DNA from 2 places in the Pseudoalteromonas sp. BZK2 genome. Region 2 is predicted to be linked to the other one. Evidence: predicted binding sites of a transcription regulator. Region 2 holds the regulator's gene; the other holds the start of a gene.

Region 1 (5,150 bases), on a different contig from region 2:
ACTGGTAAGTGAAAGCCATGTTCGCTTAGGGCTTTATTCTAAAGCTGCTCGAGGTTATCGTCTTGCAGATGACAAACCATTAAAAGCAAGTAAATCAATTGGTTTTGTACCACTAAAACGTGGTGCAACCCAAGAACAAGCCTTAGTAGAAAGTATTAACTACGCGATTCGCTTTGTACAAAAACATGAAGCCTGCTACTTCATAAAACCAAGCTTAAAAACCCTTAAGCGTGTCACCGACGGTATTCGTTTAATTCGCCATACATTTTGGCTGTTTGACGATATTGTTAGTAAAGACGATACCGACTCATTACGTACAGAATTAAAGTGGTTATTAAGCGAATTAGCATGGGTTGAAAATGCTATTCAGCTAAAAACCTACACATCTAAGCGCCACGCGTACTACAAAAAAATCAACAGTGCGCCTGAGCTCACTCAAGTTATTAATGACTTAAAAGAGTTGCAGCCAAGCATTGAAGATATCGAAAAACTTTTCCATAGCACCCGATACAATCGCTTATTATTACAATTAACAACATGGTTGATTGAAAAACAATGGCGTAAGTCATGGGGGCAAACTGAGTTTCAAGCTGCTGAAAAACCTGTTGCCGATATTGCTAAGCGTTTATTTGCTAAAGATTGGCACGATATGCACGAACTTATTCCTGAGCAGCAAGTGTTTACAGATAAAGACTATTTGGCACTGCGCACCCGCCTTGAAAACTCATTACTCAGCGGCAACTGCTTAGGCGCTTTGTTCGATAAAGAAGATCGAAACGAGTTTCGTATGCCGTGGGTTGATATCTCTCATGGTATTTATGAGTTAAGCACCCTTGAGTACTTAAAGCAGTTATGTGCAGGGCAAGACGACTTAGAGCTAACAAAAATTCAATCATGGCTTGATCAAAAGTCAGAGTTTTTGGTCAGTGCAATGGAGCAAAGTCGCCACGCGTCATTTAATACAGACCCTTATTGGTTTTAAATAAATGCGCTTGTGCCTATGGATAGGGTTAGCATGTTTGAGTCTCTCGGCAGTGGCTAACCCTATTGAATGGCAAACCTACAAACAGCAAGACGATATAAAGGTTAGCTATAAAAAGCACGAAACTGGCATTATAGAAATTAATGCTTCTGTGCTGGTAAAAAATGCTAAGGCCAGTGACTTTATGGCGCTGTTAAGTGATACCGACAACGCGCCCAATTGGCTCGAAAATGTTAAAAGCGTGACTTTAATGGAGCGCTTAAGCCCCTCAGAAACCCTTGTTTACACTCACTTTAATTCGCCTTGGCCGGTGTTAGATCGCGATTTGGTGAGTTACTCTTGTTATCATGCCTTAGGTGAACATAAAACAGAGCTAAAAATTATCAGTCAGCCATACGCTAAAGCAGAAGTCTCTGGGGTTGTGCGTATTAAAGAGCTCAGGGCTTATTGGCGTTTAGAAGAGCAGCAAAGTAATTTATTGGTAAGCCATCAGGCCTATGCTGATCCGGGTGGCTCAATCCCGCATTGGTTGAGCAATAAGGTATCGCTAAAGAGCGTTTATAAAACGCTACAAGCACTGACAGAGCAATTAACCAATAATCAGTTCTCGCGAGATAACTTAATAAGTCAGTTAGGTTCGTGTTCATAAAAAAAGCGCCAAAAGGCGCTTTTTTCATTTTATCTAACCTATTACAGGCCAGCAGCTGCGCGAAGTGCGTCTGCTTTGTCTGTACGCTCCCAAGGGAACTCATCACGACCGAAGTGACCGTATGCCGCAGTCGGTTGATAGATAGGACGCTCAAGATCAAGCATTTGGATTAAGCCGTAAGGACGTAGGTCGAAGTGCTCACGTACTAATTCGATTAGACGCGCTTCTTCTAATTTACCTGTTCCAAATGTCTCGATGCTGATAGATGTTGGCTCTGCAACACCGATAGCGTAAGAAACTTGTAGCTCACATTTGTCAGCAAGGCCTGCAGCAACCACGTTTTTAGCAACGTAACGAGCAGCATATGCAGCTGAACGGTCAACTTTTGATGGATCTTTACCTGAGAAAGCACCACCACCGTGACGAGCCATACCACCGTATGTATCAACGATGATTTTACGACCTGTAAGACCACAATCACCCATTGGGCCACCGATTACGAAACGGCCAGTTGGGTTAATGAAGAACTTAGTTGCGCTAGAGATAAGCTCAGCTGGAAGAACTGGCTTAATGATAGTTTCCATTACCGCTTCAACTAAGTCGTTTTGTGAGATTGAATCACAGTGTTGAGTTGAAAGAACAACTGCATCAATACCAACTGGCTTGCCATTTTCGTATGCAAACGTTACTTGAGATTTTGCATCTGGGCGTAACCAGTTAAGCTCACCGCTTTTACGAACTTCAGCTTGGCGCTGAACAAGACGGTGCGAATAAGTGATTGGCGCAGGCATTAAAACGTCAGTTTCATTACATGCGTAACCGAACATTAGACCTTGGTCACCAGCGCCTTGCTCTTCAGGGCGAGCACGGTCAACACCTTGGTTGATGTCTGGAGATTGTTTACCGATAGTGTTTAGGATTGCACAAGAGTCAGCATCGAAACCCATGTCTGAGTGCGTGTAACCGATTTCACGTACTGTTTTACGTGTGATTTCTTCGATATCAACCCAAGCGCTAGTTGTGATTTCACCACCAACCATCACCATACCGGTTTTAACGTAAGTCTCACATGCAACACGGGCATGAGAATCTTGCTCAAGGATAGCATCTAGAACCGCGTCAGAGATTTGGTCCGCGATTTTATCCGGATGACCTTCAGAAACAGATTCAGAAGTAAATAAATGTTTTGCCATTGTATTTCTGCTCACAAATATTGCGCTTCACAAACGTCGGTAATAGCGCTAAAAAATTAAGGGGCGTATTTTATCTAAAACAAATATGTTTGCATAGTAATTTTACGCCTAGACGTCTATTTAAAATTACTAATAACGTATTGTTCTTAACAAACGCCCATAATTGGTGCATTTAATGCGGATTTTTAATTGCACTGTACCCTTACAATAAGTAAGAATGGGGCTTCATAAACAACCAGCGCAAATACATAAAGGTAGGAGAATTCATGCCATCACGCAAAGAACTTGCAAATGCTATTCGCGTCTTATCAATGGACGCAGTACAACAGGCCAAATCTGGTCACCCTGGCGCCCCTATGGGCATGGCAGATATCGCAGAAGTACTATGGCGCGATTATCTAAAGCACAATCCAACGAATCCAGAGTGGGCAGACCGAGATCGATTTATTCTTTCTAACGGCCACGGTTCAATGCTGATCTATTCTCTACTGCACTTAAGTGGCTATGACTTACCACTAGAGGAAATTAAAAACTTCCGTCAAATGCACTCAAAAACACCAGGTCACCCAGAGTATGGATATGCACCAGGTATTGAGACTACTACGGGTCCATTAGGTCAAGGGATCACAAATGCAGTGGGCATGGCAATTGCCGAAAAAGCGCTAGCTGCACAGTTTAACCGTGAAGGCCACGATATTGTTGATCACTTCACGTATGCATTCATGGGCGATGGCTGTTTAATGGAAGGTATTTCACACGAAGCCTGTTCATTAGCCGGTACATTAGGCCTAGGTAAACTAGTTGCGTTTTGGGATGACAACGGCATCTCAATTGATGGTGAAGTAGAAGGTTGGTTCAGCGATGACACACCAGCGCGCTTCAAAGCATACGGCTGGCACGTAGTAAGCGATGTTGATGGTCATAACCCTGATGCAATTCGCGCCGCTATCGAAGAAGCGCGTAGCATCACTGATAAGCCATCATTAATTTGTTGTAAAACAGTGATTGGTTACGGTTCACCTAACAAATCAGGCAGCCATGATTGTCACGGTGCACCACTAGGTGAAGACGAAATTAAAGCATCTCGTGAATTCCTAGGTTGGACTGGCGATGCATTTGAAATCCCAGCTGATATCTACAGCGAGTGGGATGGCAAAGAAAAAGGTAAGCAACTAGAAGCAAGCTGGGACGAAAAGTTTGCAGCTTATGAAAGTGCACACCCTGAACTTGCTGCTGAATTTAAACGCCGTACAAATGGTGAGTTACCAGCTGATTGGGCTGAAAAGTCACAAGCTTACATCGAAGAGCTACAAGCAAACCCAGCAAACCCAGCAACACGTAAAGCATCACAAAATGCATTAAACGCGTTTGGTCCGTTACTACCAGAATTCATGGGTGGCTCTGCTGACCTTGCGGGTTCTAACTTAACACTTTGGGACGGCTCAAAAGGCCTAGAAGCTAACGATGCTAGCGGTAACTACATTTTCTACGGTGTACGTGAATTTGGTATGTCAGCGATTATGAATGGTATTGCATTACATAAAGGCTTTATTCCTTACGGTGCTACATTCTTAATGTTCATGGAATACGCACGTAACGCAGTACGTATGGCCGCATTAATGAAGCAGCCAAGCATCTTCGTTTACACGCATGATTCGATTGGTTTAGGTGAAGATGGTCCAACGCACCAACCGGTAGAGCAAATCGCAAGCATGCGATTAACGCCTAATCTAGTGAACTGGCGCCCATGTGACCAAGTTGAGTCTGCGATTGCATGGCAACAAGCTATTGAGCGTAAAGACGGCCCAACGTCACTGATTTTCACTCGCCAAGGCCTAGAGCAACAAACGCGTACTGCACAGCAGTTAGCCGATGTGAAAAAAGGTGGTTACGTACTTAGCTGTGACGGTGAGCCTGAGCTTATCCTTATTGCAACAGGTTCTGAAGTACAGCTTGCACAAGATGCTGCTGCAGAACTTCGTTCACAAGGTAAAAAAGTACGTGTGGTATCTATGCCTTCAACTGATTTATTTGATGAGCAAGACGCTGCGTATAAAGAAAGCGTACTACCAGCAAGCGTAACACGCCGCGTAGCAATCGAAGCGGGCATCGCAGACTACTGGTACAAATATGTAGGCCTAAACGGCGCAGTAGTTGGTATGACGACTTTCGGTGAGTCAGCACCTGCAGGCGAGCTATTCAAGCACTTTGGTTTCACTGTTGAAAACATCGTAAACAAAGCAAACGCTTTGTTCTAAGCTTAAGCCGCTAAAATTTAAAAGCCCGCCCTGTAAAACCACAGCGCGGGCTTTTTTGTGTTTGACTG
Region 2 (5,150 bases):
TTTTAACTGTGCCAACGCCTGTTGTTTATTCTGCCCTATAAGTAGCTGCTCAATAAGCGCACGTTGATTGTTATCAATAAGCAATAGAATATCGCTAACAGCTTGGCTATCTTGCTGCTGGTAACTTTGCCAAAGCTTTACCAGGGTATCGGTTGTTTTACCCGATGCCGACACAACGACGCAATCGCCCTGCTCAGTATTAGCAAGAACGATGTTCGCTACCGCATGATAACGATCTGCCGAGCTTAAGCTTGAGCCACCAAATTTATGAACAATATTTACCATTTTTCTACCACAATGCCGTATGTGCTGGCGTTAACTTAAATGACGCGTTTTGTTGTGTATCTTGCTGTGCTTGCTTAGCTTCAGCTTTTGTAACTTGCAGTCCTTGACCTGGCTTAACTAAATTGAAAACACGGTCTAAATCAGCAATGAGATCTTTTACGTCTTCAATGCCTACAGAAATACGGATCAAGGTATCGCCCACACCAGCTTCAAGACGTGCTTTAGGCTCCATGCCTGCGTGGGTCATTGTTGCAGGGTGACAAATCAAACTTTCTACCCCACCTAACGACTCAGCAAGGCTAAAGTCTTTAAGGCTTGTTAAAAACGCAGCAGCATCGTTGATGTCGCCTTTAATATCAAAGCTCACCATGCCACCAAAACCGCGTTGCTGTGCTTTAGCAAGCTCATGTTGTGGGTGAGAAGCAAGGCCAGGGTAATAAACTTGGCTCACATAAGGAGAGCTTTCTAAATACTCAGCAATGGCAAAGGCATTTTCTTGGTGCTGCTTTAGGCGTACATTTAAAGTACGTAAACCACGAAGCGTTAAGTAGCTGTCAAATGGTGCACCAGTAATACCGATATTATTCGCCCACCAAGCAAGCTCGTCGCCTAGCTCTTGCGTTGCAGCAATCACTGCACCGCCCACTACATCAGAGTGACCATTGATGTATTTAGTAGTTGAGTGCACAACAATATCAACACCAAACTCAATTGGGTTTTGTAATGCGGGTGATAAGAAGGTGTTATCAGCCGCAACCAAAGCACCACACTGCTTAGCAATACTAGTGATTGCTTTAATATCTGTTAAACGCAAGATTGGGTTACTTGGCGTTTCAATCCAAATCAACTTAGGTTTAATCGCTAAAATTTCTTGGAGGTTTTCAGATTTAGTTAAATCCAAAACTTTTAGTTTTAACAGGCCACGCTTTTCAAGCGAGGTGAATAAACGATAACTACCGCCATAACAGTCATGTGGGATCACTAACGTGTCGTCACTGTTTAACAGCTGAGTTGCTAAATGCACAGCAGACATACCTGTTGCAGTGATAATACCTTTAGCACCACCTTCAAGCTCAGCTAAGGTTTCAGCTAAGATATCGCGATTTGGATTACCGCTGCGACCATAGTCATACTGGCGCTTAGTATCAAAATCAGCAAACGAATAGGTGGTTGATAAGTATAAAGGAGGCACAACCGCACCATGATGTTTATCGGCTTCAATGCCGTGACGAACAGCAATCGTCGCTTTATTTTTTTCGCTCATTTCATCACCTATTCTTTAATTGGATGTTTAGACGTCTAAAAGGTTAGATGATCAAATATGAGAAGTCAAAGCATTTATCGCTTACACATAGAAGTTTATACATTTACACCACTAGATGGCTAAATAACTAGTATTTGACTATCTTTTTTAAAGAGATAGAATTTCCGCATCTTGCGCTGTGAATAAGGCGTAAATCACTGACAACCGAGGCAACGAAACAACTTATGGCTAAATGGAACGGTGAATACATTCACCCATATGCAGAACACGGTAAAAAATCAGAACAAGTAAAAAAGATTACCGTATCAATCCCACTTAACGTATTAAAAGTATTAACTGACGAGCGTACACGCCGCCAGATCAATAACCTGCGTCATGCGACGAACAGTGAGTTATTGTGTGAAGCTTTCTTACATGCTTTTACAGGTCAACCATTACCAAATGATGACGACCTACGTAAAGACAACCCTGAAAAGGTACCTGAAGAAGTTAAAAGAATTATGCAAGAAATGGGATTAGATATCCCAGTGCTTGATTCAGAATAAGTATTTCGGCCATCGGATCACCGCCGATAATCGCAGATATAAAAAAACTCAGCCTAGGCTGAGTTTTTTTATTGAGCGTTATACCTAAGGCTAATTTAGTTTAACGCATGTAATCTTCTGGCATATCGATTTGCGCCACACCCGACTCTACTGCCGCTTCAGCAACAGCACGTGCAATACGTGGTAATAAACGCGGATCCATGGGCTTAGGAATGATGTACTCGGCACCAAACTCAAGTGACTCAACGCCAGCCGCTTTTAATACTTCACTTGGTACAGGCTCTTTCGCGATGCCACGAATAGCATGAACTGCAGCAATTTTCATTTCATCATTAATTGCCGTTGCACGAACATCTAACGCGCCACGGAAAATGAATGGGAAACAAAGCACGTTATTTACTTGGTTAGGGAAATCTGAACGACCCGTTGCCATAATTAAATCGTTACGCGCGCTGTGTGCAACTTCTGGAGCAATCTCAGGATCTGGGTTTGAGCATGCAAACACGACTGGCTTGTCTGCCATCAGCTTAAGATCATCTGCAGTTAACAGATTAGGACCTGATACACCAACGAATACGTCGGCATCAGCAATAACATCTTGTAATGTACGCTTATCGGTATTGTTAGCAAATAATTGCTTATACTCGTTTAAGTCATCACGACGTGTATGGATCACACCTTTACGGTCAAGCATATAAATGTGTTCACGCAGTGCACCACACTTAATTAAAAGCTCCATACAAGCAACAGCAGCAGCACCAGCACCTAAGCATACGATGATAGCATCTTCGATATCTTTGCCTTGCACTTCAAGGGCGTTAAGCATACCAGCAGCTGTAACAATAGCGGTACCATGTTGGTCATCGTGGAAAACGGGAATATCACAGCGCTCGATAAGCGCTTTTTCGATTTCAAAACATTCTGGTGCTTTAATATCTTCTAGGTTGATACCACCAAACGTATCAGCGATGTTAGCAACCGTATTAATGAAATCTTCTGTTGTGCGGTGTTTAACTTCAATATCAATTGAGTCAAGGCCAGCAAAACGTTTGAATAGTAAGGCTTTACCTTCCATTACAGGTTTTGATGCAAGCGGACCTAAGTTACCTAAACCTAAAATTGCGGTACCGTTTGAAATAACTGCAACCATGTTGCCTTTGCCTGTGTATTTATAGGCGTTTGCTGGATCAGCAGCAATTTCACGGACTGGTTCAGCCACACCTGGGCTATAAGCTAAAGCGAGATCGTTAACCGTTTCGGCTGGCTTGGTTAGTTCAACACTAATTTTACCTGGAACGGGGTGAGCGTGGTAATGTAATGCTTGTTCACGAAAATCTGACATAACGCGATAGTATCCTGCAAAAAGTTAAAAAGTGAGAGAGCTTGCATCAGTACGATACCTGTAATGTATAAAAATTCCAAGTATTATCAGGTCTATCCTGTTATATGCTATATCGCTTAATTTTAAAGGATTTCCCAACAATTTCTGTGCATAGTTGCGATTAATCAGACATAAAAATTCATCTATTTATGACCTTTTAAGCACGTGTTGTTGTATTTTATACGCACGTACACTGCAATTAGCCGAAATTAGCCCAAAACAGCCATTTCAACGAAGTTCACAGCATTTACTAACAAAGTTATTTAAATTTATTATTTTTAATAACTTTTATGAAAGTTTATACAAAAAAGAATATAGCCAAGGGGTGGCGCTTTGTCTGCAAAATTAGCGACATAATGGGCATAACAACCAGAAATAGTTATGCAAGATACATAAGTGAAGATGATAAGTAAGTGGCAGCTTTAATAATGAGTTTTGTAAATTTTAGGCATAAAAAAAGCACCTTAAGGTGCTTTTTTTAACTAAACAGCAGAGATTACTTCTTGCTGCTAAGTGCACCGAAGCGCTTGTTGAAACGATCAACACGGCCGCCAGTGTCTAAAATCTTTTGCTTACCAGTGTAAAACGGGTGACACTCAGAACATACGTCTAAGTGGATGTCTTTACAAAGAGTTGAGCTAGTTTCGAATTTGTTACCACATGAACAAGTTGCAGTGATAGCTTCGTACTTAGGGTGAATACCTTCTTTCATAGGGAACCTCTAGTTAAGGCCGTATCGCTCTCCAAACCCGAAGTCTGGCACCATACGCAGTTAATACAATTAATAGGCCGCGTATTTTATAGCTCAAGACGCCTTACGACAAGCTTTAAATACATCTTTCGCTAAAAAAATAACCAAGTGGTCTGTTGTTCAGTATTTGTTGGTAGGTTTTTAACTGCAATTTTAGTACATTATCTTTCTATCTTTGTTTCAGTTGAGTTGTTATGCACTTTGTAGAAGTTGCCATAAAAGTCCCTTTACAGCGTACCTTCGATTATAAAGTTGAACAGCTGCTGCATAGCCCTGAGTTAAAGCCAGGTATGCGGGTTCGCGTGCCATTTGGTAGTCAAAAAAAGGTTGCCGTGGTACTGGCTCTTAAAACATCAACCGATGTTCCCGCTGACAAAATCAAGCCGATTATTGATGTTATAGACGACACGCCAGTGTTATCTAAGCAACATTTAGCATTACTAAAATTCACAGCACGCTACTACTGTTACCCATTGGGCGAGACCATTCATACGGCACTTCCGGCTGCATTAAGGCAAGGCGAATGCCCAGATAAAACCAGTATTAATATGGTTGAGCTGACCGATAAAGGTGCAAAACTGCCGTCATTAAAAGCAAAAACTCAGTTAAGTTTATTAAAACAGCTAGCCGAGTCGGGCAAGTCATCGGTCACAGAATTAAAAGCGCTCGGATTTACAAAAAAAACCATCGACAGTCTGCTTGATAAAGAACTGATCACCCAGTTTATTGAGCATGATAACCAATGGCAGCAACGCGCGCCGACTGTCGGTAGCAAGCCGGTGCTTAATAAAGAGCAAGCTGTTGCCTGCACCAGCATTAACCAAGCTCGTGGCTTTACAAGCTTTTTGCTTGAAGGAGTTACCGGAAGTGGTAAAACCGAAGTGTATTTGCAATGCCTAGAAGAAGTACTGAAAAAAGGTCAGC

What was found. Region 2 encodes MetJ, which represses methionine synthesis genes. Its sites were predicted from a motif close to TAGACGTCTAGACGTCTA; they were not measured.
Region 1: a site for MetJ is predicted at 2,926-2,943, ahead of metK (methionine adenosyltransferase). Genes of this name have one in related genera too.

What each region holds. Positions count from the first base shown of each region.
Region 1 covers NZ_JACSOG010000007.1:145,976-151,125, forward strand. Annotated here, with positions in the region: gene BIZ38_RS06200 (CYTH and CHAD domain-containing protein) at 1-982, shown strand, start outside; gene BIZ38_RS06205 (START domain-containing protein) at 1,020-1,631, shown strand; gene metK (methionine adenosyltransferase) at 1,673-2,824, opposite strand; gene tkt (transketolase) at 3,091-5,082, shown strand.
Region 2 covers NZ_JACSOG010000006.1:104,759-109,908, forward strand. Annotated here, with positions in the region: gene metL (bifunctional aspartate kinase/homoserine dehydrogenase II) at 1-285, opposite strand, end outside; gene metB (cystathionine gamma-synthase) at 290-1,549, opposite strand; gene metJ (met regulon transcriptional regulator MetJ) at 1,774-2,094, shown strand; gene BIZ38_RS05355 (malic enzyme-like NAD(P)-binding protein) at 2,195-3,436, opposite strand; gene rpmE (50S ribosomal protein L31) at 3,972-4,187, opposite strand; gene priA (primosomal protein N') at 4,421-5,150, shown strand, end outside.